DNA from 3 places in the Streptomyces sp. NBC_01546 genome. Region 2 is predicted to be linked to each of the others. Evidence: riboswitches for the same ligand, from Rfam matches in the RefSeq annotation. Region 2 holds a riboswitch; each other region holds the start of a gene.
The links. A riboswitch is a leader RNA that binds a small molecule or an ion and turns the genes downstream of it on or off. The one in region 2 is predicted to bind thiamine pyrophosphate.
Positions count from the first base shown of each region.

Region 1: linked by a shared signal. The riboswitch ahead of OHA89_RS11740 (thiamine ABC transporter substrate binding subunit) and the one ahead of thiO (glycine oxidase ThiO) in region 2 are both predicted to bind thiamine pyrophosphate.
Region 3: linked by a shared signal. The riboswitch ahead of thiC (phosphomethylpyrimidine synthase ThiC) and the one ahead of thiO (glycine oxidase ThiO) in region 2 are both predicted to bind thiamine pyrophosphate.

Region 1 covers NZ_CP109379.1:2,658,962-2,669,364, forward strand. Annotated here, with positions in the region: gene OHA89_RS11705 (hypothetical protein) at 1-38, shown strand, start outside; gene OHA89_RS11710 (hypothetical protein) at 163-765, shown strand; gene OHA89_RS11715 (ferredoxin) at 893-1,129, shown strand; gene OHA89_RS11720 (NAD(P)/FAD-dependent oxidoreductase) at 1,119-2,513, shown strand; gene OHA89_RS11725 (cytochrome P450) at 2,547-3,797, shown strand; gene OHA89_RS11730 (ABC transporter ATP-binding protein) at 3,794-4,822, opposite strand; gene OHA89_RS11735 (iron ABC transporter permease) at 4,822-6,438, opposite strand; gene OHA89_RS11740 (thiamine ABC transporter substrate binding subunit) at 6,534-7,634, opposite strand; TPP riboswitch at 7,719-7,827, opposite strand; gene OHA89_RS11745 (hypothetical protein) at 7,886-8,641, opposite strand; gene OHA89_RS11750 (phosphatidate cytidylyltransferase) at 8,735-9,811, opposite strand; gene frr (ribosome recycling factor) at 9,811-10,368, opposite strand.
Region 2 covers NZ_CP109379.1:5,825,824-5,836,226, forward strand. Annotated here, with positions in the region: gene OHA89_RS26635 (class II 3-deoxy-7-phosphoheptulonate synthase) at 1-654, shown strand, start outside; gene OHA89_RS26640 (bacterioferritin-associated ferredoxin) at 819-1,094, shown strand; gene bfr (bacterioferritin) at 1,118-1,594, opposite strand; gene OHA89_RS26650 (sulfite oxidase-like oxidoreductase) at 1,794-2,426, shown strand; gene OHA89_RS26655 (DUF4396 domain-containing protein) at 2,451-2,954, opposite strand; gene OHA89_RS26660 (deoxyribonuclease IV) at 3,047-3,904, opposite strand; gene pknB (Stk1 family PASTA domain-containing Ser/Thr kinase) at 3,914-5,812, opposite strand; gene OHA89_RS26670 (thiazole synthase) at 5,955-6,749, opposite strand; gene thiS (sulfur carrier protein ThiS) at 6,755-6,955, opposite strand; gene thiO (glycine oxidase ThiO) at 6,952-8,121, opposite strand; TPP riboswitch at 8,119-8,231, opposite strand; gene OHA89_RS26685 (NAD(P)/FAD-dependent oxidoreductase) at 8,312-9,532, shown strand; gene OHA89_RS26690 (Rv2175c family DNA-binding protein) at 9,600-9,965, shown strand; gene thiE (thiamine phosphate synthase) at 10,043-10,403, shown strand, end outside.
Region 3 covers NZ_CP109379.1:4,124,002-4,134,404, reverse strand. Annotated here, with positions in the region: gene OHA89_RS18875 (DUF5326 family protein) at 131-358, shown strand; gene OHA89_RS18870 (helix-turn-helix domain-containing protein) at 646-1,383, shown strand; gene OHA89_RS18865 (SsgA family sporulation/cell division regulator) at 1,481-1,930, shown strand; gene OHA89_RS18860 (YibE/F family protein) at 1,993-3,372, opposite strand; TPP riboswitch at 3,445-3,590, shown strand; gene thiC (phosphomethylpyrimidine synthase ThiC) at 3,584-5,371, shown strand; gene OHA89_RS18850 (hypothetical protein) at 5,467-6,282, opposite strand; gene OHA89_RS18845 (metallophosphoesterase) at 6,432-7,691, opposite strand; gene OHA89_RS18840 (LacI family DNA-binding transcriptional regulator) at 7,908-9,023, opposite strand; gene hisC (histidinol-phosphate transaminase) at 9,385-10,403, shown strand, end outside.

The sequences.
Region 1 (10,403 bases), 3.2 Mb from region 2:
CGGAGGCCCAGGCCCCGGTCCCCGAGCCGGTGGCGTAGCCCGGAGGAGTCACCCGGTCGGCCCGGAGGAGTCACCCGGTCGGCGCCTTCACCCGGTCGGCCGTCCCCGATGGTGGTGGAGCACGGGCTGCCGCTTTCTGGACGGGGGAGAAAGCGAGGGTTCATGGAACCCACCAGTGAGCGGCTCCGGACCCCGCGCGCCGCGGGAACGGCCGGAATCGCCTTCGCCCTGCTGCTCGCCGCGGCGATCGTGCTGATGCGGATCGCCGTCCCGTCGGGAAACGCCGCTGACGCGGCCATCCCTTCGGACCGGCGCTGGGCGGTGCGGGTGGCCCTGGAGATCATCCCCTTCGCGGGGATCTTCTTCCTGTGGTTCATGGGCGCCCTGCGCGCCCATGCCGGCGAGGCCGAGGACAGATTCGTCGCCACGGTGTTCCTCGGCAGCGGGTTCGTCTTCGTCTCCACCCTGTTCGTCGCCTCCGGGGCGGCGGGCACCGTGCTGGCGGAGAACACGCCCTCCGACTTCGGCCGCCACTACGCGTACACGGTGCTGTCGACCTATGCCATGCGGATGGCCGCCGTATTCGTCTTCGCGACCTCGACGATCGGACGGCGGCTCGGGGTCTTCCCCAAGCCGCTGGTTCTGCTGGGCACCGTCGTCGGGCTGGTCCTGCTCATCGTGGCGTCCGCTGTGCCCTGGTCCGAGCTGGTCTTCCCGGCCTGGGCCCTCATCGTCAGCTTCCACATCCTGCTGCACAGGTCCTGACCTGCCCTTCCGCCGTCTGGCAGGCCGTCCCCGGGCCCCGCGTGCATGCTGGATGCAGGGGAGGGACGGGTACTTCGGGGGCTCGGGGATGACGGGGATGATCGGGCCACGGAAGGGCTGATCTTTCATGAGGCTTGTCGTCGACCTCAATCGCTGCCAGGGATACGCGCAGTGCGCGTTCCTCGCTCCCGACGTGTTCGCCATGCACGGTGACGAGTCGCTGCTGTACGACCCGGAGGCGGACGAGGAACAGCGCGAGAACGTCGCGCGCGCCGTCGCCGCCTGCCCGGTCGGGGCGATCCTCGTCGAATACGACGCTGCGGACGGCCCCGTACTCACCCCGGAGGTGCGCGGTGAGCGTTGACGGCAGCCTCGAGCGCCTCAAGCGCGACGGCCGCATCGTCGTCGTCGGCGCCTCCCTGGCCGGCCTGCGGGCGGCCGAAACCATGCGCGAGAAGGGCTTCAGCGGCTCGCTCACGATGATCGGCGACGAGCCGTACGAGCCGTACGACCGGCCCCCGCTGTCCAAGCAGGTGCTGCTGGGCAAGGCGACCGCGGACCGTACCGCCCTCCCCCGCCGCCGGGACATCGACGCGAAGTGGCGCCTCGGAGTCCCCGCCTCCGGCCTGGACATGGCGGCCCGGCGGGTGCGCCTCGCCGACGGCGACGAGGTGGAGTACGACCGGCTGTTGATCGCCACCGGCGTACGGGCCCGGCCGTGGCCCAACGAGGCCGAGGGCGCCCTCGACGGCGTCTTCGTCCTGCGCACCCGTGACGACGGCGCCCGACTGGAACGGGCCCTCGCGGCCGGTCCCCGCCGGGTACTCGTCATCGGGGCCGGGTTCACCGGATCCGAGATCGCCTCCGCCTGCCGGGAGCGCGATCTGCCCGTCACGGTCGCCGAGCGGGGCGCCGCGCCCCTGGTCGGCGCGCTCGGCGGGGTGATCGGCGAGGTCGCCGCCCAGATGCACCAGGAGCACGGGGTGGACCTGCGCACCGGCGTGATGGTGACCGGGCTGGAGGGCGATCCCTCCGGGCGGGTCCGCGCCGCCCACCTCTCCGACGGCGCCACCGTCGAAGCCGACGTGGTGGTCGTCTCGCTCGGCGCGCAGCGCAACACCGAGTGGCTCGCCGGGTCCGGACTGGGTGCCGGCCCCCGCGGCATCGCCTGCGACGCGGGCTGCCGGGCCTTCAACATCTGGGGCATCGTCACCGACGACATCTACGTGGCGGGTGACGTGGCACGTTCCCCGCACGCGCTCTTCGGGTACCAGTTCCTGTCCCTGGAGCACTGGGGCAACGCCGTCGCCCAGGCCGAGACGGCGGCGCACAACATGCTCAGCGAAGGCATGGACCGCCGCCCCCACGTGTGGGTGCCGGCCTTCTGGTCCTCCCAGTTCGGCGTGAACATCAAGTCGGTCGGGGTGCCGCCGATGGGGACCGAGATCCAGGTCACGCAGGGCTCCCTCGCGGAGCGCCGGTTCGCGGCCGTGTACGGGTACCAGGGGCGCATGATCGCCGCCGTGACCTTCGACAACTGCCGGTGGCTCCCGTTCTACGAGCACCAGATCGAGACCACCGCCCCGTTCCCCCCGCCGTTCTCCACGGTGGACCGCAGGCCGGAGGGGCACAAGCCGATGCCGGCCGACTTCCCCGACCCGTCGGTCCCCACCCACGGTCCGACCATCACCCTCAGCGGCTACTCGCCGGCCGACCGGACGATGACCTTCACCCCCGCGCGCCACTGACCGCGCCCTCCCCGAGGATCACGAGGACCCGTCATGACACAAGCCATCCTGCGGGAGATCATCGACTACGCGAACCGCGCGAACCCGTACCCGCTGTACGAGGAGCTCCGCAAGACCCCGGTCTCGCACGATGGGGACGGCCCGTACGTCGTCAGCACGTACTACGAGATCCAGAGCCTCCTGCACGACCCCCGGATCAGCTCCGACGCCAAGAACCTGAAGGCGACCGGGGACGATCCGCTGGGCCAGGGCCAGGGCGAGGAGGAGGGGGCGACCCTGCCCCCGTCCTTCCTCAAGCTCGACCCGCCCGACCACGACCGCCTGCGGCGGATGACGAACCGGCCGTTCGGGCCGCCGCACGCCCCCCACCGGGTGCACGACATGCGGGAGGAGCTCGGCGGCCTCGTATCCGGGCTCATCGACGGCATCGCCACCACCGGGAACCTGGACCGGGTCGACCTGGTCGACCAGTTCGCCTACCCCTTCCCGGTCTCGGTCATCTGCCGGCTGCTCGGGGTGCCCCACGAGGACGAGCCACGCTTCCACGTCTGGGCGGAGACCCTCGCGGCCAGCCTGGACCCCGACCCGGACGCGGACCCCGCCCAGCAGGGCAAGGGGGCCATGGACGCCCGCATGGAACTGGGCATGTACCTGGCCGGGCTGATCGAGGAGCGCCGCAAGAACCCCGGCGACGACATGCTGTCGCAGCTGGCGACGGCCGACGGCCCGGACGGCTCGATGACCACGATGGAGGTGCTCAGCACCTCCGCGCTGCTGCTGATCGCGGGCCACGAGACCACGGTCAACCTGATCACCAACGGCATGCTGACCCTGCTGCGCCACCCGGACGTCCTCCAGCGACTGCGCGAGGACCCAGCCCTGTCCGTCCCCATCGTCGAGGAGCTGCTCCGCTACGAGCCTCCCGTGCAGCTGCTGCCCCAGCGCAGCACGCTCACCGAGATCGAGGTCGCCGGCGTGACCATCCCCAAGGGCGCATCCCTGTGGCTGATCCTGGCGTCCGGGAACCGCGACCCGAAGCGGTTCGAGAACCCGGACCGCTTCGACCCCGACCGCAAGGACATCCAGCACCTCGGGCTCGGCAGCGGAATCCACAGCTGCTTCGGGGCACCGCTGGCCCGGCTGGAGGCCCAGCTGGCCTTGAGCGAGCTAGCCCGGCGGCTGGAGAACCCCCGGCTGCTGGAGGACCCGCCGCCGTACCGTCAGAACGCGGTCCTGCGCGGCCCGCGCCACCTGACGATCTCCTGCGACGGCGTCCGTTCCTAGGGGGTGTCCGCCGGCAGGACGACCACCTCGGCCGGGGTGAAGGACACCGCGACCCGGTCCCCCGAGGCCGGTGCCCCCGCCAGCCCGCACTCCGCTTCCAGCACCGGCCCCGCCTCGGGGCGCAGCAGCAGCGCGACGTGCGTGCCCCGGAAGGTCCTGGACACGACCTCGCAGCGCAGACCGTCCGGGGCCAGGACCACTCCGGCCGGTCGGATCAGCAGCCGCTGTTCGCCCTCCGGGGATCCGGCCGGGACCGGGACCTTGCCCCACGGGGTCCCCGCGACCCCGCCCGACACCACGGCCGGGACCACGTTCTCGAAGCCGAGGAAGCGCGCCACGAACTCCGAGGCCGGGCGCTGCCACACCTCCAGCGGGGTCCCGGCCTGCGCGACGCGCCCGTCCCGCATGACCACCACCCGGTCGGCCAGCGCGAAGGCCTCGCCCTGGTCGTGCGTGACGGCCAGCACCGTGGTCCCCAGCCGGGAGAACAGCCCCTGGAGCTCCACCACGAGCCGCTCGCGCAGCCCGCGGTCCAGCTGCCCCAGCGGTTCGTCCAGCATCAGCAGCCTCGGTGACGGGGCCAGCGCACGGGCCAGCGCCACCCGCTGCTGTTCGCCGCCGGACAGCGAGGCCACCGCCCGGCCCTGGGCCCCGGGGAGCCCTACCAGCTCCAGCAGCTCCGCGACCCGGGCCTCGGACGAGCCGCGCCCCTCGCCCCGCATCCGCAGCCCGAAGGCGACGTTCCCGCCGACGTCCCGGTGCGGGAAGAGCTGGTGGTCCTGGAACATCAGGCCCACGCCCCGCCGGTGTACGGGCACGCCGGCCTGGTCGGCGCCGCCGAGCGAGACCCGGCCCGCGGACACCGGCTGGAGCCCGGCGACGACCCTCAGCAGGGTCGACTTCCCGCTGCCGCTCGGCCCCAGCACGCACACGATCTCGTGCTCGGCGACCTCCAGGTCCACGCGGTCCACCACCGCGCGCTCGCCGAAGCGGACCGACACCCCGTCCAGCTGAAGCAGTGTCATCAGAACTCTCCCGAGGTCTTGTCGGGACGCAGTCGCTCCAGCACCAGCAGGGACACCGCGCACACCAGCATCAGAATCGTGCTCAAGGCCATGGCCTGCCCGTAGTTCATCTCTCCGGCCCGCCCCAGCAGCCGTGCCACGGCCACCGGCAGCGTCGGACGGTCCGGCCGCGCGATGAACACGGTCGCGCCGAACTCCCCGAGCGAGATGGCGAAGGCGAAGCCCGCCGCGATCAGCAGCGCCCGCCGGACCAGGGGCAGGTCCACCTCCCGCCAGGCGCGCAGCGGGGAGGCGCCGAGCACGGCGGCGGCCTCCCGCAGCCGCCCGTCCACGGCGCGCAGCACCGGCAGCATGGTCCGTACGACGAACGGCACGCCCACCAGGGCCTGCGCGAGCGGAACCAGGACCCACGAGGTCCGCAGATCCAGCGGCGGCTCGTCCAGGGTGATCAGGAAGCCGAAGCCGACCGTCACGGCGGACACCCCGAGCGGCAGCATCAGCAGCGCGTCGAAGCCCCGAACGAAACGGCCGGCGCGCCTGGTGAGGGCCGCGGCCGCGAGCCCGCCGATGACCAGGGCGATGGCGGTGGCGGCGAGCGCGTACTGCAGGGAGTTCCAGATCGCCTCCAGCGGGGGCACCAGGAAGGTTCCGCCGCCCGCGCCCACCTCCTGGAGCGCCCGGTAGAAGCCGAACCCGTACCCGCCGGGCGCGTCGAAGGACCGCTCCACCAGCACCGCCAGCGGGGCCACGATCAGCAGGGCGACCGTCAGCAGCACCCCTCCCAGCAGGGTGCGCTGCGCCCAGCCGCGCGGCCGGTGCGTCGTGCGCCCCGGGTCCACCAGCCGCAGCGCGGTCTCCCGCTTGCGCACCGTCCAGGCGTGCACCGCGAGGATCCCGCCGAGAGCCGCGAACTGCACCATCGTCAGCACGGCGGCCGTGGACAGGTCCAGGAGCTGCGCGGTCTGCCGGTAGACCTCCACCTCCAGGGTGGAGTACGCGGGCCCGCCCAGGATGAGGACGACGCCGAAGGAGCTGAAGGTGAACAGGAAGACCATCAGCGAGGCGGCGGCCACCGACGGGGCCAGCGCGGGCAGCGTCACCCGCCGCCAGGCGGCGAACCGCCCGGCGCCCAGGACCCGGGCGGCCTCCTCCTGGCGCGGATCCAACTGGGCCCACAGCCCGCCGACCGTCCGTACGACGACGGCGTAGTTGAAGAAGACGTGTGCGAGGAGGATCGCCCAGACGGTGGTGTCGAGCCGGACGCCCACCAGTTCGTCGAGCAGCCCGCCCCGGCCGACCAGCGCCAGGAAGGCGGTGCCGACCACCACGGTCGGCAGCACGAAGGGAACGGTCACCACGGCCCGCAGCAGCTGCTTGCCGGGGAACTCGAAGCGCGCGAACACGTACGCGCCGGGGAGCGCGATCAGCAGCGTGAGCAGGGTGGAGGCGAACGCCTGCCAGGTGGTGAACCACAGCACATCGGCGATGTCGGGCCGGGCGAGCACCTCGCCGATCCGGCCGAACTGCCAGCCGGCGTCGGTCTTGAGCCCGCGCCCGACGATCGCGGCCACGGGATAGGCGAAGAACAGCCCGAAGAAGGCCAGTGGCACGGCCATCAGCGCGAACCGCAGGGCCGTGGCCCGGCCGGACTCGCGAGGGGCGGGGACCGGCGCGGCGCCCTCCGGCGCCGCGCTCGGAACCTTTGTACCGCCTACTTCACGACGAGCGAGGTCCATGCCTTGACCCACTGCTCACGGTTCTTGGCGATGGTCTCGGGAGCGACGCTCGTAGGCTTCTCGACCACCACACCGTGCTTGGTGAACAGCTCCGGCAGGGAAGCGTCCTTCGTCACCGGGTTCACGAACATCTGCAGCGGCATGTCCTCCTGGAACTTCTTGCTGATCAGGAAGTCCACGAGCGCCTTGCCGCCCTCCTCGTTCTTCGCGCCCTTCAGCAGGCCCGCGAACTCGGTCTGACGGAAGCAGGTGCCGGTGGCGACGCCCGTCGGGGCCTCGGCCGGCTGCGGCTCGGCGTACAGCACCTCGACCGGCGGACTGGAGGCGTAGGAGACGACCAGCGGGCGGTCGCCCTTGGCCTTCTTGCCGCCCGCGGAGCCGGAGAAGCGCTCGTTGTAGGCCTGCTCCCAGCCGTCGACGACCTCGACGCCGTTGGCCTTCAGCTTGCTCCAGTAGTCCTTCCAGCCCTCGTCGCCGTACTTGCCGACGGAGGCGAGCAGGAAGCCGAGGCCCGGCGAGGAGGTCGCGGCGTTCTCGGTGACCAGCAGGTTCTTGTACTCCGGCTTGATCAGGTCGTCCAGCGTCTGCGGCGGGGCGATCTTCTTGTCGGCGAAGTACGCCTTGTCGTAGTTGACGCAGATGTCACCGGAGTCGATCGGGGTGACCCGGTGCTCCTTGTCGAGCTGGAACTCCGGCTTCACCTCGCCCAGGCCCTTGGCCTCGTACGGCGTGAAGATCCCGTTGTCGAGGGCGCGCGAGAGCAGGGTGTTGTCCACCCCGAAGAAGACGTCGCCGCGCGGGGAGCCCTTGGTGAGGATCTCCTGGTTCAGCGCCGCGCCCGCGTCCCCGGACTTCAGCACCTTGACGGTGTAGCCGCTCTGCTGCTCGAACTCCTTGAGGACCGTGTCGGTCACGTTGAAGGAGTCGTGGGAGACGAGCGTGACGGTCGTGGACTTCGGGGCATCGCTCGTGCCCGCGGACTTGTCCTTGGCGTCGCCGCCGCCGCAGGCGCTGAGCGTGGTGACGCCCAGGGCAGCCGCGAGCGCGGCGCCCGCGATCTTCTTGGTGGTGCTCACTGGTGATTCCTCCTGGGATGTCCAGGAGAAGACGCGGCCCTGCCCGGCGCTCTGTGGGAGCGGACGCCGGGCAGGGCGCAACAGCATGAGTGGTGACCGAACTTCCTACCCCGAATGACCGGGGCGAGGTTCAGAGGGTCTGCGGATGACGGTTCCGCACTCTCAGCGCTGTGGCGCTCCCCTGTCGGAATATGAAATTGGTTCGGCCACAGGGTACCCCGTGGCCGAATACGGACCCCGGTGACCGGAAACTAGCGCTCCGAGGCCGCGAGCTGGCCGCACGCACCGTCGATCTCCTGGCCGCGGGTGTCCCGGACGGTCACGGGCACGCCGTGCCGGGCGATGGCCTCAACGAAGGCCTTCTCGTCCTCGGGCCGCGAGGCGGTCCACTTGGAGCCGGGCGTCGGGTTCAGCGGGATCAGGTTGACGTGGACGCGCTTGCCCTTGAGCAGCTTGCCCAGCAGGTCACCGCGCCAGGCCTGGTCGTTGATGTCGCGGATCAGGGCGTACTCGATCGAGATCCGGCGGCCGGACTTCTCCGCGTACTCCCAGGCCGCGCCGAGGACCTCGCGGACGTTCCAGCGGGTGTTCACGGGGACCAGGGTGTCGCGCAGCTCGTCGTCGGGCGCGTGCAGCGAGACGGCGAGACGGCACTTGAAGCCCTCGTCGGCGAAGCGCAGCATGGCCGGGACGTGCAGCTTCCACAGGGTCTTGCGGGTGGTGTCGTCGTCACACGAGATGTGCCGGATGACGTTCATCAGATCCGGCAGCAGCTCCTGCTGGAGCTTCTCCCGCGAGCCCGCCGGGATGTCGGTCCACTCGGCCGGGTCGTGCGCGTAGCGCGCGAAGTAGTGCTGGGAGAGCTGCTTGGCCCGGAACGGCTTCTCGCCGATCGCGGCGACCGCCTCACGGCGCTCGGCCGGGGTCATGTCGGCGAGGTGCCGGGGCGGCTTCTTGGCCCCGCGAGGGGCGACGAAGGTGAGCTCTCCCGGAACGGGGCGGGCCATGGCAGGTACTCCTTGTAAGACGAAAGGCGCACCGCAGAAGCAGCGCGCCTTCCAAGAGTAACCGCCCGGCGTGTTACGACGCCTTTCCGCAGGTCAGCCCGTGCCCACAAAGGCCGCCAGCAGCAGCCACACCACCGGCGCGGTCGGCAGCAGGGAGTCGAGCCGGTCCATGATGCCGCCGTGGCCCGGCAGCAGGGTGCCCATGTCCTTGATGCCCAGGTCCCGCTTGATCATCGACTCGCCGAGGTCACCCAGCGTGGCGCTGACCGCGACCGCCAGCCCCAGCACCAGGCCCTGCCACCAGGAGCCGCCGTCGATCAGGAACTCCATGCACAGCGCACCGGCCGCCATCGCGAAGGCCACCGCGCCGAACAGCCCCTCGCGGGTCTTTCCGGGGCTGATGCGCGGGGCGAGCTTGGTCTTGCCGAAGCGCCAGCCGACGGCGTAGGCCCCGGTGTCGCTGACCACCGTCAGCACCAGGAACGTCACCACGCGCTGCGGCCCGTCGTCGGCGGTGAGCAGCATCGCGACGAAGGTGGCCAGGAAGGGCACGTAGAACGCGGCGAAGACGCCGGCCGTGACGTCCTTGAGGTAGTCCTCGGGCGGTTCGGTCATCCGCCAGACCAGGACGGCCAGAGCCGTCAGGGCCATGGCGACCCAGGCGCCCTCGGCTCCCCGGACGTATCCGGCGATGACCATGGCCGCGCCGCCGACGGCGAGCGGGACCAGCGGGGCCTTGATGCCCTTCTTCTCCTGGAGCCGGGAGGTGAGCTCCCACAGCCCCACGACGACCGCGACGACGATGACGCCGACGAAGACCGCCTTGACGATGAACAGCGAGGCGAAGATCACCGCGCCGAGGCCGACGCCGACACCTATGGCGGCGCGCAGGTCCCTCCCCGCCCGCTTCTTCGGCGGCGGAGGCGAGGCGTCCTGCGGTACCTGCGAAGGCGGGGGCGGGGGGCTGGGCATGGGCTCCTGCGGCGGCGTTTCGGCGCGGAAGAGGGGGCCGCCGTCCGAGGCGGCCCCCCGATCGCGTGCTTCCCGGTCGTCGAAGTCACGGCCGGCGGCATCGGGCACGATGGGCATGGGCCGAGTGTGCGGGCCCACCTGCGCATCGTATGCGGGACCCGCCGGAACCGGCTCCGGCTGCCAGGAAGAGTCGTTCATCAGACTTCGAGGAGCTCGGCTTCCTTGTGCTTGAGGAGCTCGTCCACCTGCGCGACGTACTTCGCGGTGGTGTCGTCGAGCTCCTTCTCCGCGCGGCGCACCTCGTCCTCGCCGGCCTCCTTGTCCTTGACGAGCTTGTCAAGGGCGTCCTTCGCCTTGCGGCGCACGGCGCGCAGGGAGATCTTGGAGTCCTCGGCCTTGGTGCGCGCGACCTTGATGTACTCCTTGCGGCGGTCCTGCGTCAGCTCGGGGAAGGTCACCCGGATGATGCTGCCGTCGTTGCTCGGGTTGACACCGAGGTCCGAGTCGCGGATCGCCTGCTCGATGTTGCGCAGGGCGCTCTTGTCGAACGGGGTCACGATCGCCATGCGCGGCTCGGGCACGGAGAAGGAGGCGAGCTGGTTGATGGGCGTGATGGCGCCGTAGTACTCCGCCACGATCTTGTTGAACATCGCCGGGTGCGCACGACCGGTGCGAATCGCGGCGAAGTCTTCCTTGGCGACGACGACGGCCTTTTCCATCTTCTCCTCGGCCTCGAGGAGGATCTCTTCGGTCACCACGTGCTCCTGCATGTCTTGAATGGATGGTTCAG
Region 2 (10,403 bases):
TACTCGAGCCACGAGGCGCTGCTGCTCGACTACGAGGGTGCGCTGACCCGCACCGACTCGCGGACCGGCAGGCTGTACGACACCTCGGGCCACATGGTCTGGGTCGGTGAGCGCACCCGCCAGCTGGACCACGCGCACATCGAGTTCTGCTCGCAGATCGCCAACCCGCTCGGCATCAAGCTCGGCCCCACCACCACGGTGGACGAGGCGCTGACGTACATCGACCGCCTGGACCCCGAGCGCGAGCCGGGCCGGCTGACCTTCGTCGTCCGCATGGGCGCCGACAAGGTCCGCGACAAGCTCCCCGAGCTGGTCGAGAAGGTCACCGCCTCGGGCGCGACCGTCGCCTGGGTCACCGACCCGATGCACGGCAACACCTTCGAGGCGGCCTCCGGCCACAAGACGCGCCGTTTCGACGACGTGCTCGACGAGGTCAAGGGCTTCTTCGAGGTCCACAAGGGTCTCGGCACCCACCCGGGCGGCATCCACGTCGAGCTCACCGGTGACGACGTCACCGAGTGCGTGGGCGGCGGCGACGAGATCTTCGTCGACGACCTGCACCAGCGCTACGAGACGGCCTGCGACCCGCGGCTCAACCGCAGCCAGTCCCTGGACCTGGCGTTCCTGGTCGCCGAGATGTACCGCGACCAGTAGGGATCAGTAAGTAGCTTCGTACGACAGTGGGGCACGGATCGATGTGATCCGCGCCCCACTGTCGTATGAGGGGCTTTTAGGGTTGCCTAACTTTGGGTACGGTTAGGTAAGCCTCACCGAATAGGGGATGGCTCGCCGAACCATCGCCCAGGGAGGTGAACCGCGTGTACGTCTGCTCTTGCTTCGGGATCACCGACAAGCAGGTCAAGGACCACGCGGCCGCCGGGGCCTGCACCCCGCGCCAGATCGCTTCGGCCACCAAGGCCGGCACCGAATGCGGTTCCTGTGTGCGCGCCATCCAGGGCATCCTCGGCCGCGGTGCGTGCCCGCGCCGGGAGCTGCTGGAGAAGGGCAACGCGGCGGCCGTGCTCGCCGCCGACGTGTCGCCCGCGACTGCTCCCGTTCCCTCGCTCGAGCCCGTGCTCGCGGAAGCCGCCTAGCCCACCCCCGGTCCGGCGTCCGGTCAGCTCGGCTGCTCGATCAGCTGCGCGATGTACAGCGGCTCGCCCAGTGACTCGATGAGCTCCAGCTGGGTGTCGAGGTAGTCGATGTGGTGCTCCTCGTCCTCCAGGATCTCCTCGAAGAGGCGGGCCGAGGTGATGTCGCCCTTGCCGCGCATGACCTCGATGCCCCGCTTGAGCCGGTCGATGGCCTCGACCTCGACCTGGCGGTCCGCCTGGAACATCTCGGTGAGCGTCTGCCCGACCCGCACGTGGAAGAGGCGCTGGTAGTTCGGCAGGCCGTCGAGCATCAGGATGCGCTCGGTGATCTTGTCCGCGTGCTTCATCTCGTCGATGGATTCTTCACGCGTGTACTTGGCGAGCTTGGTCCAGCCCTTGTTGTCCTGGATGCGGTAGTGCAGCCAGTACTGGTTGATGGCCGTCAGCTCACCGGTCAGCTGCTCGTTCAGAAACTCAAGGACCTCGGGGTCGCCCTGCATCGCAGAGGCTCCTTCCAGGCAATGTCATCAATGACGGGGCTGGGGGTACCTCCCGGCCGTGGCCGGGGGATTGCGCGCATCCTTGCATCGCCACTGGGGGCCGTCCAGTAAGTGCCTCCTTAGTGGGAGTTACCGTGACTTGCCCGAATCGGCCCGGACCTGGTCATGACCACCCCGGCAAGTCTGTCACCATGGAGTCATGGGTCAGCCGGAAAGCCGGGAATCTCCGGGAGCAGAGCAGTCGGAGCTTCCACCGGGGCAGCGGTTGCAGCGGGGCTGGCCGGTCACCCACTACGGTCCGGTCCCCAAGTTCAAGCCCGACCGCTGGGAGTTCCGCGTCTTCGGCGCGACGGCCGACGGTGACAAGCACTGCTGGAACCACGAGGAGTTCGCGGCGCTGCCGTTCGAGTCGGTCGTGGCGGACCTGCACTGCGTGACGAAATTCAGCATGACGGGCGCCGAGTGGGGCGGTGTGCTCGCCCGTACGATCCTCGCCCTGGCGCCGCCCGCGCCACAGGTCACGCACGTGATGGTGTGGGCCGAGTACGGCTTCAGCTCCAACATGCGGCTGGCCGACTTCGCCTCCGAGCGGACCGTCTTCGCCACCCACCAGGGCGGTGAACTGCTCACCGCCGAGCACGGGTTCCCGCTGCGCCTCGTCGTTCCGCACCTGTACGCGTGGAAGGGCCCCAAGTGGGTCCGCGGCGTCGAGTACATGACCGCCGACCGCCGGGGCTTCTGGGAGGAGCGCGGCTATCACAACATCGGCGACCCCTGGCGCGAGCAGCGCTTCTCGTACCAGGAGGAGCCGGGGGACGGCCCCGAGTTGTAGGGCCCGTCCGGCCCGCCCGGCCCGTCAGTGGTACTGGTGGACGACCGCGTGACCCTTGCCGCGGCCGATCATCCACTTGTTGACCGGGACCGTGATCACGAAGGCGGCCGCGAGCGAGATCGCGAGGACCGTCCAGAACAGCGGCTCCGAGAGGTGCGCGTCCATCGCGCCCGGCCACAGGGCGATCACGCCGTTGTCGATCAGTTCCATGACGGCGATCGAAAGGGTGTCCGCGGCGAGCGCCACCCGGACGGCCGTACGGAGGTCAACCCCTGCCGCGAGGATCCCCCGCAGGGTGAAGGCGTAGCCGAAGAGGAACGCGAGGACGATCGCCAGGACCATCGTCGGCATGTTCCCCCAGCCCAGCGCGGTCCCGATGACCATGCCGAGCACCTCGCCGATGGCGCACCCGGTGAGGCAGTGCAGGGTGGCGCGGGCGGCCATGGCCCAGCTGGCGCGTCCGTGCTGTTCGCGGCCCTGGTGGTCGTGACCGTGACCGTGTTCCTGTGCGTGGTGCGCGTGCTCCATGTCGACCCCCTGATGGGTACAGCCGGGTAGCGGTTCCGCCGATAGGACAGAACCGTATACCCCCCTGGGGTATTCCTCAACGGATCGGCCGGTCACTCGTGGCCGCGCAGCTCCTTCAGCAGGGCCACGTCCGCCGCGTGCCCTTCCTTGCCGCCGGGGGTCTCGATGATCAGCGGTACGCCCGCCATCTCCGGGTGCGTGAACAGCTCGGCGAAGGCCTCGCGGCCGATGTGGCCCTGACCGACGTTGGCATGCCGGTCCTTGTGCGCGCCGACCCCCTCCTTGGAGTCGTTCGCGTGGACCAGCTTCAGTCGGCCCTCGCCCACCGTGTCCACCAGCAGGTCCAGCGTCAGCTTCGTCCCGCCCGGCTCCGCCAGATCGTGTCCGGCCGCGAAGATGTGGCAGGTATCCAGGCAGATCCCCAGCTTCGGATGGTGGTCGAGCGCGTCGAAGTACGGCCCGAACTCCTCGGCCCGCGAGCACAGCGACGAGCCCTGCCCGGCCGTGGACTCCAGCAGCAGGAACGGGTCGTCGTCGTGCGTCAGCTCATCCAGCAGCGGCAGCATGTACTCCCTGACCTGCGCGTACGCCGCCTCGCGCGGGCGGCCGCCGGTGGCCGAGCCGGTGTGGACGACCACCCCGAGCGCACCGATCTGCCGGCCCCGGCGCAGCGAGTGGCGCAGGGACTCCACCGACTTCTCGACGGTCGCCTCGGTGTGCGAGCCGAAGTTGATCAGGTACGGGGCGTGTACGTAGGCCGGGACGGACTCGGCCGCGCACTGGGCCCGGAAGAGTTCGTCCTGCGCCGGATTGCCGACCGGGGTGGCCCAGCCGCGCGGATTGGCGACGAAGACCTGGACCGCCTCGGCGCCCATCTCGCGGGCGTACGTCAGCCCGACCGAGGCGAGCCCGCCCGCGACGGGGACGTGCCCGCCCACCGGATTGCGCATCACCGCTGCTCACAGCCCCTTGGTCTTGATGACGATCGTGGTGCCCTCGGGGGCGTTCTGGCCGCCGGCCACCGACTGGGACTCCACGGTCCTGCTGAAGGAGAGGAACGGCCGCTCCACCTTCACCTTGAAGCCCGCGCCCTCCAGCGCCTTGCGGGCCGCGTCCACGTCCTGGCCGGTCACGTCCGGGACGGGGAGCTGGCGGGGGCCCTTGGAGACGGTCAGCGTCACGGTGTCCCCGGCCGCGGCCTGGGTTCCGGCGCCGACCGACTGGTTGGCGACCGTACCGGCCGGGGAGGGGGCGTTGACCTGTTCGGGTGCCGTGGCCACCTTCAGGCCGAGGCCGTCCAGCGTCGCCCGGGCCTGCTCGAAGGGGAGGCCTTCCACGCTGGGGACCGGGACCGGGCGGCCCTTGCTGACGATCAGGGCGACCGCCGTGTCCGGGGCCCGCTTCTCGCCGCCCACCGGGTCGGAGCTGATCACCGAGCCCTGGGCGACGTCCTGGCTGAATGCCTGCGTGACGATGCCGGGGGCCAGCCCGGTCTTCGTCAGCTCGGCCTTGGCCTCCTCCAGCGGGCGGCCCTTGAGGTTGGGCACGGCCACGACCTCGGGGCCGCGGGAGATGGTGAGCGTCACCGCGCCGTTGCCGCGGATCCGCCGGCCGCCCGGGGGATCGGTGTTCATCACGGTGCCGCGGTCGAAGGAGCTGCTGAACTTCCGCTCGATCCGCTTCACGCCGAGGCCGGCCGCAGACAGCTGGGCCTTGGCCTGCTCCTCGGTCTTGCCGAGCAGGTTGGGCACCTTGGTGAACTGGCCGGAGTTGATGTACCAGACACCCGTGCCGAGGCCGAGGGCCAGCAGCACGCCCGCGATGACCAGGAGCATGCCGCGGCGGGGCCTGCGCGCAGCCGCCGGGGCGGGGGGAGGCGGCGGAGCCTGCAGCCGGGAGGTCTGGTGCACGGGCTGGTGCACGGCCACCGGCCGCGGGATCACGCCGGTGCGGTCTTCGGTGGCCGACCGCTCCTCGGCGCGCGCCTGCGGCGGTACGGCGTCCAGCTCACTGTCGCTGAGCTGCGCGCGGGCCTCGAGGGTGAGGCCGAGCAGGGCGGCGGCGTCGTAGGGGCGCAGCTCCGGATTGCGCGCGGTGGCCTGCGCGACGAGCTCGTCGAGGCCGACGGGGAGACCGGGGACGGCGGCGGACGGCGGCGGTACGTCCTCGTGGAGGTGCTGGTAGATCACCTGGGCGGGGGAGCCGCCGGTGTGCGGCTTGGAGCCGGTGAGCATTTCGTAGAGCACGACACCGCAGGCGTAGACGTCGACGCGGGTGTCGGTGACGCCGTTCTCGATCTGCTCGGGAGCCAGGTAGGAGACGGTGCCGAGGACCGAGCCGGTGGTGTTGGTCACCGAGTCCACGGACCGGACCAGCCCGAAGTCGGCGACCTTGACCCGGCCGTCGTCGCCGATCAGGACGTTCTCGGGCTTCATGTCGCGGTGCACGAAGCCGGCTCGGTGGGCGGCGCCGAGGGCGGCGAGTACGGGCTCCAGGATGTCGAGCGCGGCCCGCGGCTGGAGTGCGCCGCGCTCGCGGAGCACGTCGCGCAGGGTGCAGCCGGAGACGTACTCCATGGCGAGGTAGACGTACGGCCCGTCCGTGCCCTGGTCGAAGACGGCGACGACGTTGGGGTGGGCGAGCCGGGCCACGGACTTCGCCTCCCGGATGAACCGGTCGACGAAGGCCGCGTCCGCGGCGAGGGCCGGGTGCATGACCTTCAGGGCCAGTACGCGGTCGAGGCGGGTGTCGACGGTCCGGTAGACCGTGGCCATGCCGCCGGCCGCGATGCGGGCGTCGACGCGGTAGCGGCCGTCGAGCACGCGCCCGACGAGGGGGTCATCCAGGGTCGTATCCACCCGGCGATTCTATTGGCGCGACGGCGTGCCCCGGCCGGGGCGGGTCAGGCTTGCAGCCCAGCTGTGACGCACCCGACGCCTTTTCGACGCGTCGCTCGCACGGCTCGGCCCCAGAGGGCCTCCCCGGCCGCGGGCCCGCAGGTCAGAACGCCGGGCGTTCCGGGTCCAGGGCCGGGAGGCCCGTGTTCGGGGACGAGGCGAGGGCGAAGCGGCGCTGTGGGATGCGCCCCGCGCGATGGGCGAGGCGCCCCGCCGAGACGGCGTCCCGCATGGCGGCGGCCATCAGCGCCGGGGCCTGGGCACGGGTCACCGCGGACGCCAGCATCACGGCCGCGCAGCCCAGTTCCATGGCCAGGGCGACGTCAGAGGCCGTGCCGGCCCCCGCGTCCAGGATCACTGGAACCCCGGCCCGCTCCGTGATCAGCTCGAAGTTGTGCGGGTTCCGGATGCCCATCCCCGAACCGATCGGCGACCCCAGCGGCATGATCGCCGCGCAGCCCACGTCCTCCAGCTTCCGCGCGAGCACCGGGTCGTCGTTCGTGTACGGGAGCACCGTGAAGCCCTCGTCCACCAGGATCTCGGCGGCGTCCAGCAGCTCGACGCCGTCGGGCAGGAGGGTCCGCTCGTCCGCGACCACCTCCAGCTTGATCCAGTCGGTGCCCAGCGCCTCCCGGGCCAGCCGGGCCGTGAGCACGGCCTCGCCCGCCGTGAAGCAGCCCGCCGTGTTCGGCAGGACCGAGATGCCCAGTTTGGTCAGGACCGAGAGGACCGAGCCCTGGACCGTCGGGTCCAGCCGCCGCATCGCCACCGTGGTGAGTTCCGTGCCGGAGGCCACCAGGGCCCGTTCCAGTACGTCCAGGCTCGGGGCGCCGCCCGTACCCATGATCAGGCGGGAGGAGAAGGTCCGGCCGCCGAGCGTGAAGAGGTCGTCCGCCATGCCGCTCAACCCCCCTGGACCGCGGTGAGGATCTCGACCCGGTCGCCCTCGCCCACCGGCGTGGCCGGCCACTGCCCGCGCGGGACCACGGTTTCGTTGAGCGCGGCGGCGACCCCGGAGGGGGCCGCGGTCAGGGTGGCGACCACCGCGTCGAGCGTGGTGCCGGCCGCGACCTCGCGCGGCTCGCCGTTGACGGAGATGGTCATGCGTACGACTCCTGACGTGCGGCGGAGAACCGGCGGGGGGTGAAGGGGCGCGCGATCGGCGGCAGTTCGCCGGTGGTCAGCAGCTCGGCCATCACCTCGCCGGTGAGCGGGGTCAGCAGCACCCCGTTGCGGTAGTGCCCGGTGGCCAGGTGCAGGCCCGGCAGGTCGGTCGGGCCGAGCAGCGGCGCGTTGTCGGGGGACCCGGGGCGCAGCCCCGCGCGGGTCTCGGTGAGCGGGAGTTCGGTGATTCCGGGCACCAGTTCATGGGCGTCGCGCAGGAGTTCGTAGACCCCGCCCGCGGTGACCGTGGTGTCCCAGCCGAGTTCCTCGCTGGTGGCGCCGATGACGAGCTCGCCGTTCTCCCGCGGCACGAGGTAGACGTGGCTGCCGCGCACGACCGCCCGTACGGTCCGCGACAGGAACGGCGCGTACGCCGCGGGCACGGACAGCCGCAGCACCTGGCCCTTCACCGGCCGTACGGGTGCCACCACCTCCGGCGGTACTCCCGCCAGCCGGCCGCTGAGCGAGCCCGCCGCCAGCACCACCTGGTCCGCGCGCAGCTCCGTACCGTCGTCGAGGACGGCGCCGGCCGCGCGGTCGGCGGTGACCAGCAGCCGCTCCGCCGCCGCCCGGTGGACGCGCACCCCGGCCCCTTCGCAGGCGGCCAGCAGGGCGGCCGCGAGCCGGCGCGGGTCGACCTGGTGGTCGCCGTCCACGCGCAGGCCGCCGCGTACGCCCGGGGCCAGCATCGGCTCCAGGCGGCGGCACTCGCGGCCGGTGAGCCACTCCGAGTCCAGGCCGCAGCGGCGCTGGAGGGCGTGCAGCTCGCGCAGGTGGAGCCGGTCGTCGGAGTCGAGGGCGACGGCGAGGGTGCCGCAGGCGCGGTAGCCGATGTCCAGGCCGCCGCTCGCCTCGGCGAGCTCGGCGGCGAACTCCGGATAGCGCGCGGCGGAGGCGAGGCCCAGGCCCAGCAGGGCCTCCTCGCCGTAGTGCAGCTCGGTGACGGGGGCGAGCATCCCGGCCGCGACCTGGGCGGCCCCGCCGCCGGGGACCGGGTCGGCCAGTACGGTGCGCAGTCCGCGCCGGGCGGCCCGCCAGGCGGTGACGAGCCCGATGATCCCGCCCCCGATGACGAGGACGTCGGATCCCTTTCGAGATGAGTGCATGGGCGTCCAGCCCCTCCCTTCGCCGGCATGACCCGGATCAGGTTCGTACGGTCGGAGGCCGTCCAGCCTCCCTCTCAGCCCGGTGCGCCCGGACTCCCGCGATAGGTACGGTGGCCAGACTAACCCCGCCGTGGACGGCGGGTAAGGGGCACCTATTCCTGACGGGCCGTCAGATGAATAGGGTGGCCGGGTGAACGAGCAGACGGAACAGACTGAGAGCGGCGTCGTGATCGTGGGCGCCGGAATGGCCGGTGTGCAGACCGCCGTCGCCCTGCGCGAGCGGGGATTCACCGGCCCCGTGACCCTGCTGGGCGCCGAGCCCCACCAGCCCTACGACCGGCCCCCGCTGTCCAAGGCGGTCCTGCTCGGCAAGGCCGAGGACTCCGCCTTCGACGTGGACTTCGAAGGGCTCGGCATCGAACTCAGGCTCGGCACGGAGGTCACCGGGCTGCGGGCCGCCGAGCGCGAGCTGGACACCGAGGCGGGGCCGGTCCCGTACGAGGTCCTCGTACTGGCCACCGGCGCGCAGCCGCTGACCCTGCCCGGGACCGGCGGGGTCCCGGGCGTGCACCTGCTGCGCACGCTGGACGACGCGGCGCGGCTGCGCCCCGTACTGGCGTCCGCGCCGTCGATCGTGGTCGTCGGGGCGGGCTGGATCGGCGCGGAGTTCGCCACCGCGGCCCGGGAGGCGGGCTGCGAGGTGACCGTGGTCGAGGCCGCGGACCGGGTCCTGGCGGGCGCGCTGCCCGCGGAGGTGGCCGCGCCGATGGCCCGCTGGTACGCGGAGGCGGGCGCCGAGCTGATCACCGGCGCGAAGGTCGCCGGGGTCGAGGAGGGCCGGGTGCTGCTCGCGGACGGGCGCGTCCTGCCGGCCGGCGCGGTGGTGGTGGGCATCGGCGCCCGCCCCGCCACCGGATGGCTGGCCGGGACCGGCGTGGAACTGGGCCCCGACGGCTCGGTCACCGCCGACGCCCACCTGCGCACCACGCTGCCCGGGGTGTACGCGGTCGGCGACTGCGCTTCCTTCCCGTCGGCCCGCTACGGGACCCGGCTGCTCGTGCACCACTGGGACAACGCGCTCCAGGGGCCGCGGGCGGTCGCCGCGAACATCCTGGCCGGGGAGCCGGTCGAGGTCTACGACCCGGTGCCGTACTTCTGGTCCGAGCAGTTCGGGCGCTTCGTCCAGTACGCCGGACACCACCGCGGGGCCGACACCCTGCTCTGGCGCGGCGACCCGGCCGGTCCCGACTGGTCGGTGTGCTGGCTGAAGGAGGGCGCCCTGGTCGCGGTCCTGGCCGTCGGCCGTCCCCGCGACCTGGCACAGGGCCGCAAGCTCATCGAGGCGGCCGTCCCCGTCGACCCCGCCAAGGTCGCCGACCCGGCGGTTCCGCTGAAGTCGACCCCCGTGTAGCCCGGGCCGGTCCACGGACGGGTCGCCCGGGTACCGGGCGCCTGTCCGAGGTGGCAGGCTTGTCCCCGTGACCGAGATTGACGCAAAGATCGATGCCCTTGTCCCCTCGTGGCTGTACCTCCCCGACATCGCGGAGATGCTCGACATCGAGGTGACCCGGGTCCGCCAGATGGTCAAGGAAGGGCAGCTGATCGCCGTACGCCGGGGCGAGAACCGCTCCCTCCAGGTGCCGGCCCCCTTCATCGACGGCGACAAGGTCGTCAAGGGCCTGGTCGGCCTGCTGACCGTGCTGCGCGACGACCGCTTCACCGACGAGGAGATCCTGGAATGGCTCTTCACCGAGGATCCGACCCTGCCCGGCACGCCCGTGCAGGCGCTGAGCGAGAATCGCGGCACGGAGGTGAAGCGCCGCGCTCAGGCGCTCGCCCTCTGACCTGATCCGCATCCGCTCCACCGCGGTGTACGGGCCCCGGCGGTCCGTACACCGCCTCCATCACGGGGGGTACACCCATGCAGCTGTCCGACGCCCGGCTCTACCTGTGCACGGACGCCCGCAAGCGGCAGGGTGACCTCCCCGAGTTCCTGGACGCCGTACTGGCCGGCGGCGTGGACATCGTCCAGCTCCGCGACAAGGGCATGGAGGCGGGCGAGGAGCTCGAACACCTCCAGGTCTTCGCCGAGGCCGCACGGCGCCACGGCAAGCTCCTCGCCGTGAACGACCGGGCCGACGTCGCCCACGCCATCGGGTCCGATGTGCTCCACCTCGGCCAGGGCGACATCCCCGTGCCCGCCGCCCGCGCCATCCTGGGCGAGCAGGTGCTCATCGGCCGCTCCTGCCACGCCGAGGCCGAGGTCGACGCGGCCGTCGCCG
Region 3 (10,403 bases), 1.7 Mb from region 2:
GTGGCCCCGGTCCCCCTAGGGGGCGGATCAGGGGACTCCGGGGGCTCGCGGGCCCCCGCCCGAGTCCGCCGCCTCCTAGCATCGAGAGCAGGAAGTCACGGACGAGGAAGACGAGGAAGAGGTCGAAGACATGGACGGCATCCGAGAGGTATTCGCAGGCATGCCCTGGTGGGTCAAGTGGGTCGCGGTCCCGCTGCTGGCGCTGTTCGTCTTCGGCGGTGTGATCACGAGCATCCTGGGCGCCCTGATCTCGTTCGTCTTCAAGCTGCTGCTCTTCGTCGGTCTCGTCGGCGGCCTGATCTTCTTGGTGAAGAAGGTCAGCGGCAAGGGTGCGAAGTCCTCCTCCGGGGAGTGGTAGAAGGACTCGGACCGGACGGTTCCGGATTGGGCCAGGCGGGGGAACGTGCTGGGCGAAACCGCTCACACCACGGGAATCGGTGGATAGAGTGGCAATCTGTGCCGTCCCCTGGGCACCGAAAGCCGGTACTGCCGCTCTGAACTGCGGCTATGTCAAGTAGCTGCTGAGCATCACCCCCAGGAGTCACGGCATACGCGGGGGCGGCCCCCGCAGGGCGGGCCCCCCAAGCCCGCCGCCACGCCTGGGGGTGAGCTTTGTCTTCGGTTCACAACGCCGGTGTGCCGACTCTGATCGGTTCGGTGCAGCGGGCGCTGAGGCTGCTCGAAGCGGTGGGCTCCCACAGCGAGGGAGCCCCGGCGAAACAGCTGGCCCGTGAGGCCGGACTCCCGCTCCCCACCGCGTACCACCTGCTGCGCACCCTGACGCACGAGGGCTACCTGCGCCGGGAGAGCGGAGTCTTCGTTCTCGGCGACGCAGCCGGGCGGCTCGCCGGCGGCGGACTCCAGCAGAAACGTCGCAGCATGATCCTCGACTCGCTCGCGCACTTCCGCGACGCCGTCGGGGCCCCCGTCTACTTCGCGGTGTTCCGCGAGGGTGAGATCGAGGTCGTGGGCGTCTCGGACACTCCGGCCAGCCCGGCCTGCGAGGAGTGGGCCGACTTCCGCGAGACCGGCCACGCGCACGCCATCGGGCAGTGCCTGCTCGGCCAGCTCGACGAGAAAACGCGCAAGGACTATTACGACCGGCACCCGGTCGAGTCCATCACCCCTTATACCGTGCCGGATCAACGCTCTCTTGAACACCGGATCGGATCTCTGGAGCGAATGCAGCCAGTGACCGAGCGGCAGGAATATGCCCTCGGCACGGTATGCGCCGCCATCCCGATTACTGCGGGTGATACCGCCGCGACCATGGCGATTTCTCTTCCTCTGCACCAAGAAGCACGATTGCTCTATGCAGTTGATCGGCTACGGAGTGAAGTAGGCGCGCTGTTGAGCACCCTCTCGTTCTCTATCAGTATCTGAAAACTCACTCCTTGTGATCTGCTAGCGCTTCCACCACTCTTGTCAAGAGGGTCCTGGGGGACCATTCCTGGCCACTTCCACTACAGCGGGGTAGGCAATGCGCGAGTCGGTACAGGCAGAGGTCATGATGAGCTTCCTCGTTTCCGAGGAGCTCTCGTTCCGGATTCCGGTGGAACTCCGGTACGAAGCTCGTGATCCCTACGCAGTCCGCCTGACCTTCCACCTTCCCGGAGATGCGCCCGTGACCTGGGCGTTCGGCCGGGAGCTCCTCCTCGACGGCATCAACAAGCCGTGCGGTGACGGCGATGTGCACATCGCCCCCACCGATCCCGAGGAACTGTCCGATGTCCACATCCGTCTCCAGGTCGGCGGCGACCGGGCCCTGTTCCGCGCCAGCGCGGCACCGCTCGTCGCGTTCCTCGACCGCACCGACCGGCTCGTTCCGCTCGGCCAGGAGCGGAACCTGGGTGACTTCGAGGAGAACCTTGACGACGCACTCGGCAAGATCCTGGCCGAATCCCGGCAGAACGAGCAGAACGCGGGCTGAACCTGCGGTTTGACGGACTCACCGTGTCGACGCGCTGAGCGCCACTTCCCTCCCGAACACTCTCAGCGCTTGCGCCGACGGCCCCGGCCGCTGCGGACCGGCTCAGAGGCCGCTCCCGTGCCCGGGGTCCCCGGCCGGTCGGCCGAGACGACCAGAGCCGCCAGCGCCGTCGTCACGGGGACCGAGGCCACGAGACCGATCGAGCCCACGAGGGTCCGTACGATCTCCACCGCGACCAGCTCGCTGGTCGCCACCGAACCCATGCTGCTGTTCGCGATCGAGAACAGCAGGAGCAGCGGGAGCGCGGCACCCGCGTACGCCAGCACCAGGGTGTTGACCACCGATGCGATGTGGTCGCGGCCGATCCGCATGGCTGCCCGGTACAGGCCGCGCAACCCCATCGAGGGGTCGGCCTGGTGGAGTTCCCAGACCGCCGAGGTCTGGGTGATCGTCACATCGTCCAGTACGCCCAGCGATCCGATGATCACGCCTGCGAGCAGCAAACCGCTCATGTCGATGTCCGGGTAGAGCCCGTGGATCAGACCCGTGTTGTCGTCCGTGTTGCCGCTGAGGAACGCCCAGTCGATGAACACCGAGCCCAACAGCCCGATCAGCAGCAGTGAGACGAGCGTGCCGAGGACGGCGACCGAGGTGCGGGCGGTCAGTCCGTGGCACATGTAGAGGCCGATGAGCATGATGGCGCTCGCCCCGATGACCGCGACGACGAGCGGGTTCGACCCTTGCAGGATGGCCGGGAGGATGAAGAGGGTCAGCACGCCGAAGCTGATGACCAGCGCGATCAGTGCGAACAGCCCGCGCAGCCGGCCGACCACGACGACCGCGACGGCGAAGATGCCGGCCAGCAGCGCCATGGGGAACTTGCGGTCCACGTCGATCACCGAGTATTGGAGGTCCCGCGGGGCGTCCGGTGCGTACGCGACCACCACCCCCTGGCCGTTCGTCAACTGCCGTGGTGCGCCCGGCTGGACGATCTCCACGAAGGTGCGGCCCTGGTCCGGTCCGGTGGTGACCTTCACCGTGGCCTTCTTGCACTCGCCGGTCTGCGCGGCCTGGGCCTCGCGGCCCTCTGGGGTGGACGTGTCGCCGGTGGGCGGCACCTGCGAGGCGTTCACCGATTTGCAGTCGACGTGCTCGATCGAGACGACCGTGCCCTGCTGGGTCTGGCGGTCGAAGCCGACGCCGGTGCGCTCGTGCGCGGGCGCGCCGCCCGGCCAGAGCACCGCCATGCCGATGAAGACGGCGGCGGCGAAGGGGATCAGCACGGCCGCGATGACCTTGCGCAGGTGCTTCGAGACGGGGGCCGCCGGGCCGTGGCCGTGGCTGTGGGAATGACCGGCGGACTGCCCGGAACCCGAGTGTGAGTGGCCGGTGTGGCCAGCGGGATCCGTGGGCTCGTTGGGGGGCTGCGGCGAGGTCGTCACTGGCAGATCATCGCAAGAGATGAGGGGGCCCACTGTTCAGCACGCCCTAGATGACGCTAGCGTGGGGGCACCTTTGCACAACGCGGGAGCTCGGAGCACCGGGCTGAGAGGGCGCTGATCACCGTACGAGCATCACGGATGCGTACGGGAAGAGGCTGCGTCGACCGCCGAACCTGTTACCGGGTAATGCCGGCGTAGGGAGATAGGTCTCATGACCATTCAGGACGCACGCACGCCTGCCGTCAGCCAGGACGCCGACGGCCAGACCGAGCGCCAGCCGGGCTGGCACAAGGGGTACGTGGCGGGCTCCCGCCCCGACATCCGGGTGCCGGTCCGCCAGGTCCACCTCACCAACGGCAAGGACGTGACGCTCTACGACACGTCCGGTCCGTACACCGACCCCCAGATCGAGACCGACGTGCGCCGCGGTCTCGCGCCGCTGCGCGAGAACTGGATCATCGGTCGCGGGGACACCGAGGAGTACGCGGGCCGTCCCGTGCGCCCCGAGGACGACGGAATCAAGCACACCTCGCCGCGGGGTGGGCTCAAGAACCTCGACGCGGTCTTCCCGGGCCGCCCGCGCCAGCCCCGCCGGGGCCGTGGCGGCGCCGCCGTCACGCAGCTCGCGTACGCCCGCCGGGGCGAGATCACCCCGGAGATGGAGTACGTCGCGATCCGCGAGAACGTCTCCCCCGAGGTCGTCCGTGAGGAGATCGCCGCAGGTCGTGCGGTGCTTCCGGCGAACGTGAACCACCCCGAGATCGAGCCGATGATCATCGGCAAGCGGTTCCTGGTGAAGGTCAACGCCAACATCGGCAACTCCGCGGTCACCTCCTCCATCGAGGAGGAGGTCGACAAGATGACCTGGGCGACCAAGTGGGGCGCCGACACGGTCATGGACCTCTCGACGGGCCGCAACATCCACACTACGCGTGAGTGGGTGCTGCGCAACTCCCCGGTCCCGATCGGCACCGTCCCGCTCTACCAGGCGCTGGAGAAGGTCGACGGCCGTGCCGAGGACCTGACCTGGGAGATCTACAAGGACACGGTCATCGAGCAGGCCGAGCAGGGCGTCGACTACATGACGGTCCACGCCGGCGTGCTGCTGCCTTACGTGCCGCTGACCGCCCGTCGCAAGACCGGCATCGTCTCGCGCGGCGGATCGATCATGGCCGCGTGGTGCCTGGCGCACCACAAGGAGAACTTCCTCTACACGAACTTCGAGGAGCTCTGCGACATCCTCGCGACGTACGACGTCACGTACTCGCTGGGTGACGGCCTGCGCCCCGGTTCCATCGCGGACGCCAACGACGCGGCGCAGTTCGCGGAGCTGAAGACGCTGGGCGAGCTGAACACGATCGCCAAGCGGCACAACGTCCAGACGATGATCGAGGGCCCGGGCCACGTCCCGATGCACAAGATCAAGGAGAACATCGACCTCCAGCAGGAGATCTGCGAGGAGGCGCCGTTCTACACCCTGGGCCCGCTCACCACGGACGTCGCGCCCGCGTACGACCACATCACCTCGGGCATCGGCGCCGCGATGATCGCCTGGTGGGGCACCGCGATGCTCTGCTACGTCACGCCCAAGGAGCACCTGGGCCTGCCCAACCGTGACGACGTCAAGACCGGCGTGATCACGTACAAGATCGCCGCGCACGCCGCGGACCTGGCCAAGGGGCACCCGGGAGCCCAGGAGTGGGACGACGCGCTGTCCGACGCCCGCTTCGAGTTCCGCTGGGAGGACCAGTTCAACCTGGCCCTCGACCCGGTCACGGCGCGTGAGTTCCACGACGAGACCCTGCCCGCCGAGCCGGCCAAGACCGCGCACTTCTGCTCCATGTGCGGTCCGAAGTTCTGCTCGATGAAGATCTCGCAGGACATCCGCCGTGAGCACGGCGGTGACCTGAAGGCCGAAGAGATCCAGGCGGGCATGGCGGAGAAGTCCGCCGAGTTCGCGGCGTCGGGCAACCGCGTCTACCTGCCGCTGGCCGACTGACGCACGGCTCACCGACAAGGGCGCCGCTCCACGGCCGGTCTGGCCGGGGGCGGCGCCTTGGTTTCACGTGAAACACCGACGGCCGCCGGCGGGCTCTACTGCGGTTCGTGTTCCGGGCCGCCGAAGTCCGGACTCGAGAAGTCCGGCGGCGTGTAGCCGGGCCGGGGGCCCTCGGAGGGGGATCCCGGACTGGTGAAATCAGGAGCCGTGTACCCCAGGTGGGGCATTCGGCTGCCGCGTCTGCGGGGGGCCGGAAAACCGGTTCCCGCGCTCGGGTCGGCCAGCGCGTCTCGCAGGAACGGCATGATGCCGCGCTCCAGCAGTGCGTGCCGCCAGGCCTCGCGGGCCCGCGCGACCTCGTCCGGTATCTCCTCGGCCCCGTCCGCGGCCACCTCGGTCGCGCCGTTGCGTATGGCAGTCACCAGCAGGCCGATCACGGCGAAGACCAGGGCGGCGACGGTGAGCACCCCGAAGAACGAGCCCGCCGTCAGCATGGTCTCGGCGAAGGCCGGTTCGGGCTCGATCATCTTCAGGATGTAGCCCACCAGCAGGAAGATCAGCATGGCGGTGCCGGCCAGGACGGGCGCGAGGACCACGATCACGGCGCCGAGGCCCGCGCCGCCCGCGCCGGCCTGTCCGCCGGCCTCCTCCCCCGTCGTCCCGGGAGTGGAGAGGACCTCGTCGCGCCGTTCCTCGCGGACCTTCACGTAGTGGTCGTACTCGGTGGCGGCGGCTGCGGTCAGCAGGGCGCTGGCCCCCAGGGCCATGGTGCGCAGTTGTTCGGCGTTCAGGCGTTCGCCGAGGGCGGCGAGCTCGGGCCGTTCGTGTGCGGTGCGCAGCGCCTCGTCGAGGAGCCGATCAAACTCCGGTCGGTCTTCGGTCAGCAGGTGCGGAGCGCTGGTCATGTGCATCCCCCGATGCTCCGTGGGGGCCGGTTTGCCCGCGTAGACCCGGGCGCCGGCACAAACGGAGGAGAGCCTGCTACGGATAGAGCGATGGTAGAGGGCCCACACCGCAGGTTGACAGGGGCTTTCCAGAAATACCCCCTGCGTGACAACCCTTAGTCACTCAGGGGAAGTTGCACGACGAGCAGCTTGCCCGCCATCGTGACCCCGCCGTCCATCGCGATGGCGAGCCCCGCCGCGTACACGTGGGGGCCGTCCACTGCCTCCGGTCCGCGGGACTCGTCACCGTCCTCGGTGCCCACTTCGCCGAGCAGGTAGGGGATGGGGCTGTGCCCGTGCACGACGCGGCTGCCGCCGTACGTACCGAGCAGTTCGCGTACGGCTCCGGGGCCGGTCTCCTCGTCGCGGAAGGCGAACCGCTTGGTGAACTTGCGGAAGAGGTCCCAGGTGATGTCGGCGTCGTTGCGGTTGAGCAGTTCGTGGATGGTGTCGTTGACGTCCTCGATCGAGTCGCCGTAGTCCAGGTAGGCCGTGGTGTCGGAGTGCAGGAGCAGGTGCCCTTCCTCCAGGACGGCCGCGTCCAGGCGGGACATCCACTGCAGGTGTACGTCCTGCAGGCGCTCCATGTCGGTGCGCTGGCCGCCGTTGAGCAGCCAGGCCGCCTGGAAGGTGGCGGTGCCGGCGCCGGAGGAGACGGGGGTGTCGCCGAACCGCTTGGCGCCGATGAGCAACAGCTCGTGGTTGCCCATGAGGGCCTTGCAGTAGCCGCCGGCGGCCGCTGCCTCGGCGGACAGCCGCATGACGAGGTCGATGACGCCGATGCCGTCGGGGCCGCGGTCGGTGAAGTCGCCGAGGAACCAGAGGCGGGCGTTCCCGGCGGACCAGCGGCGCTCCGCGTCGATGAGGCCCTGGGCGTGGAGTTCGGTGACGAGTTCGTCGAGGTAGCCGTGGACGTCGCCGACGACGTAGAGCGGGCCGGGACCGGCGGCCGCCACGTCCTGGGGCACGTACTGGACCTGCACGGTGTCGCCGGGGCCGCCGAGCGCGCCGCGCCCGATGACGGGCAGGTCGCGGTGGGTCGGGGTGTACCCGTCGAAGTCGTCGTCGGGCTCGGATGCGGGTTCGGGCTCCGTGACCGCGTGCACTTCGTGGACCTCGTACGCCTCGTGATGCGGGACGGGCGGTGCCGCGGGCTGCATGGCCGGCTGCGGCGTGTAGCCCGGCTGCGGGGGAACGCTCCGCGCGCCGTCCTCGTAGTACGCCGGGTACTCGCCGTAGACGGGGGCCTCATCGGGCAGCCCGGCGGATACGGCGTACGGAACGGGTTCGGTGACCGGCACCCGGAAGTCCCGCAGCGTTTCCGTCCGCATCGCGGGTCCCTGACCGGCCCCCTGAGTCATCGACCCCTCCACCACCGTCGCGCTGCCGTACACCTGCGGACCCTCCTGACCTCCAGGGAGGAGGGTCCGTGATGTCGTGCGCCCATCATAGGAATGCGGCTCGCGCTCTGTGACGCACCAGGGGTGGTGAATCCTTTGCGGAGCCGATCGTTCCTGCCGATTTCTCCCGATATCGGTGTTGCGGAAATCCGCGGCCGGGCTGTTGGCCAAGCCGACCAGACGGTCTGGCGGTCAGTCCTGGGCCGGAGAACGGGGCGGGCTGACGGTCGTACGGGGCTGCCTGCGCTGTGACGAAGTTCGGATGATGAGCTCGGTCGGGACGACCTGTTCGACGGGGCGTCCGGTGTCCACTCCCTCGATCGCGTCGATGAGCAGCTGCACGACGGCGGTGCCGATGCGGCGCGGTTTGAGGGAGAGGGTGGTGATGGGCGGTTCGGTGTTGGCGTACACGGTGGACTCGCTGCAGCACACGAGCAGCAGGTCCTCCGGGACGCGCAGGCCGTAGCGCCGGGCGGCGGCGAGCAGGTCGGTGCCGTTGGGGTCGAAGAGCCCGTACACGGCGTCGGGCCGGTCGGGGCGGGCGAGGAGCCGGTCGGCGGCCACGGCACCCGCGCAGGGGTCGTGGGCGGGGTAGGACTCGTAGACGGGGTCCTGGCCGACGCGCTCGCACCAGCTGAGGTAGGCGGTGGTGGAGAGCCGGGTGTAGGTGTCGGTGGTGGTGCCGGTCAGCAGCCCGATCCTGCGGGCGCCGGCGGCGGCGAGGTGGTCGAGCAGGCCCAGTACGGCGGCCTCGTGATCGTTGTCGACCCAGGCGGTGACGGGGAGGGAGCCTGCCGGGCGGCCGTCGGAGACCACGGGCAGGCCCTGGCGGACCAGTTCGGTGACGACGGGATCGTGGTCGGAGGGGTCGATGACGACGGTGCCGTCGAGGGCGACGTTGGACCACACGTCGTGTCGGGAGGTGGCGGGGAGGATGACGAGGGCGTAGCCGCGCGCGAGCGCGGCGGAGGTGGCGGCCCTGGCCATCTCGGCGAAGTAGGCGAATTCGGTGAAGGTGAAAGGTTCATCCCCGTACGTCGTCACGGTCAGGCCGATGAGGCCCGACTTGCCGGTACGGAGGGTGCGGGCGGCGGCTGACGGGCGGTAGCCCAGCCGGTCGGCTACCTCGCGAACGTGGCGGCGGGTGGCGTCGGGCAGCCGTCCCTTGCCATTGAGCGCGTCGGAGACGGTTGTGATGGAGACGCCCGCCGCGGCGGCCACGTCCCTGATGCCTGCCCGGCCCTGTCGGCCGGCGGCCCGCCGGGTGGTCTCGGTCCGGCTCACCTGATGCTTCCCTGCTGCTGTCATGGCGAGCCGATAGTAGGGCTCGGTGGGGTGGGTGGTCCGTGTGCATATGCACGCGTTGACAGGCACGTTTCTGCATGGTTCGCCACCCCCAATGACCTTGGAAATGAAGGTATTTGATCCCTCAGCTCTATGGTGAAGCTTGTCGGCGGCCACGGGCATGCCAAAACGGTGTGGTCTCGGGTCGGTCTCAACTCACCTGCACGAGGGACGCGCGCCACGGCGCAGGCCACCGGCGCGCGCATATATGCGCGCGCTCCCCCGCATTCCCGGCGCCCCCATTCTCGGGAGAGCGGAATCCTCATAAGGTGAGCAGTATTGAGTCGACGGCGACGTCGGACGGGATGGTCGAGGAGGACCTGCGGTGAGCGAGAAGAGCCCGAGGCTGCGCGCCGAGCTGGATGGCATTCCCACGTACAAGCCCGGGAAGCCGGCTGCCGCGGGCGGGCCCGTCGCGTACAAACTGTCCTCGAACGAGAACCCCTACCCGCCGCTGAGCGGGGTGCTGGAGAGCGCGGTCGCGGCGGCCGGGAACTTCAACCGGTACCCGGACATGGCCTGCACCGGCCTGGTGAACGAGATCGCGGAGCGGTTCGGGGTGCCGGTCGAGCACATCGCCACCGGCACCGGCTCGGTGGGTGTGGCCCAGTCGCTGATCCAGTCGACGGCCGGCCCGGGCGACGAGGTCATCTACGCCTGGCGCTCCTTCGAGGCGTACCCGATCATCACGCAGATCTCGGGTGCGACCTCGGTGCGGGTGCCGCTGACCGAGGGCGATGTGCACGACCTGGACGCGATGGCCGAGGCGATCACCGAGCGGACCCGGCTGATCTTCGTCTGCAACCCCAACAACCCCACCGGCACCGCCGTGCGCCGTGCCGAGCTGGAGCGCTTCCTGGACCGGGTGCCCTCGGACGTCCTGGTGGTGCTGGACGAGGCCTACCGCGAGTTCGTGCGCGACACGGACGTGCCGGACGGCATCGAGCTGTACCGCAACCGCCCGAACGTCTGCGTGCTGCGTACGTTCTCCAAGGCGTACGGGCTCGCCGGCCTGCGCGTCGGCTTCGCGGTGGCGCACGAGCCGGTGGCCGCGGCGCTGCGCAAGACGGCGGTGCCCTTCGGAGTCAGCCAGCTCGCGCAGGACGCGGCGGTCGCCTCGCTGCGCGCCGAGGACGAGCTGATGGGGCGCGTCGGGGCGCTGGTGTGCGAGCGGAACCGGGTGCACGAGACGCTCCTCGCGCAGGGCTGGACCGTGCCGGACACGCAGGCGAACTTCGTGTGGATGCGGCTGGGGGAGCGGACGGCCGACTTCGCGGCGGCCTGCGAGAAGGCCGGTGTGGTGGTCCGGCCCTTCGCGGGCGAGGGCCTGCGGGTCACGATCGG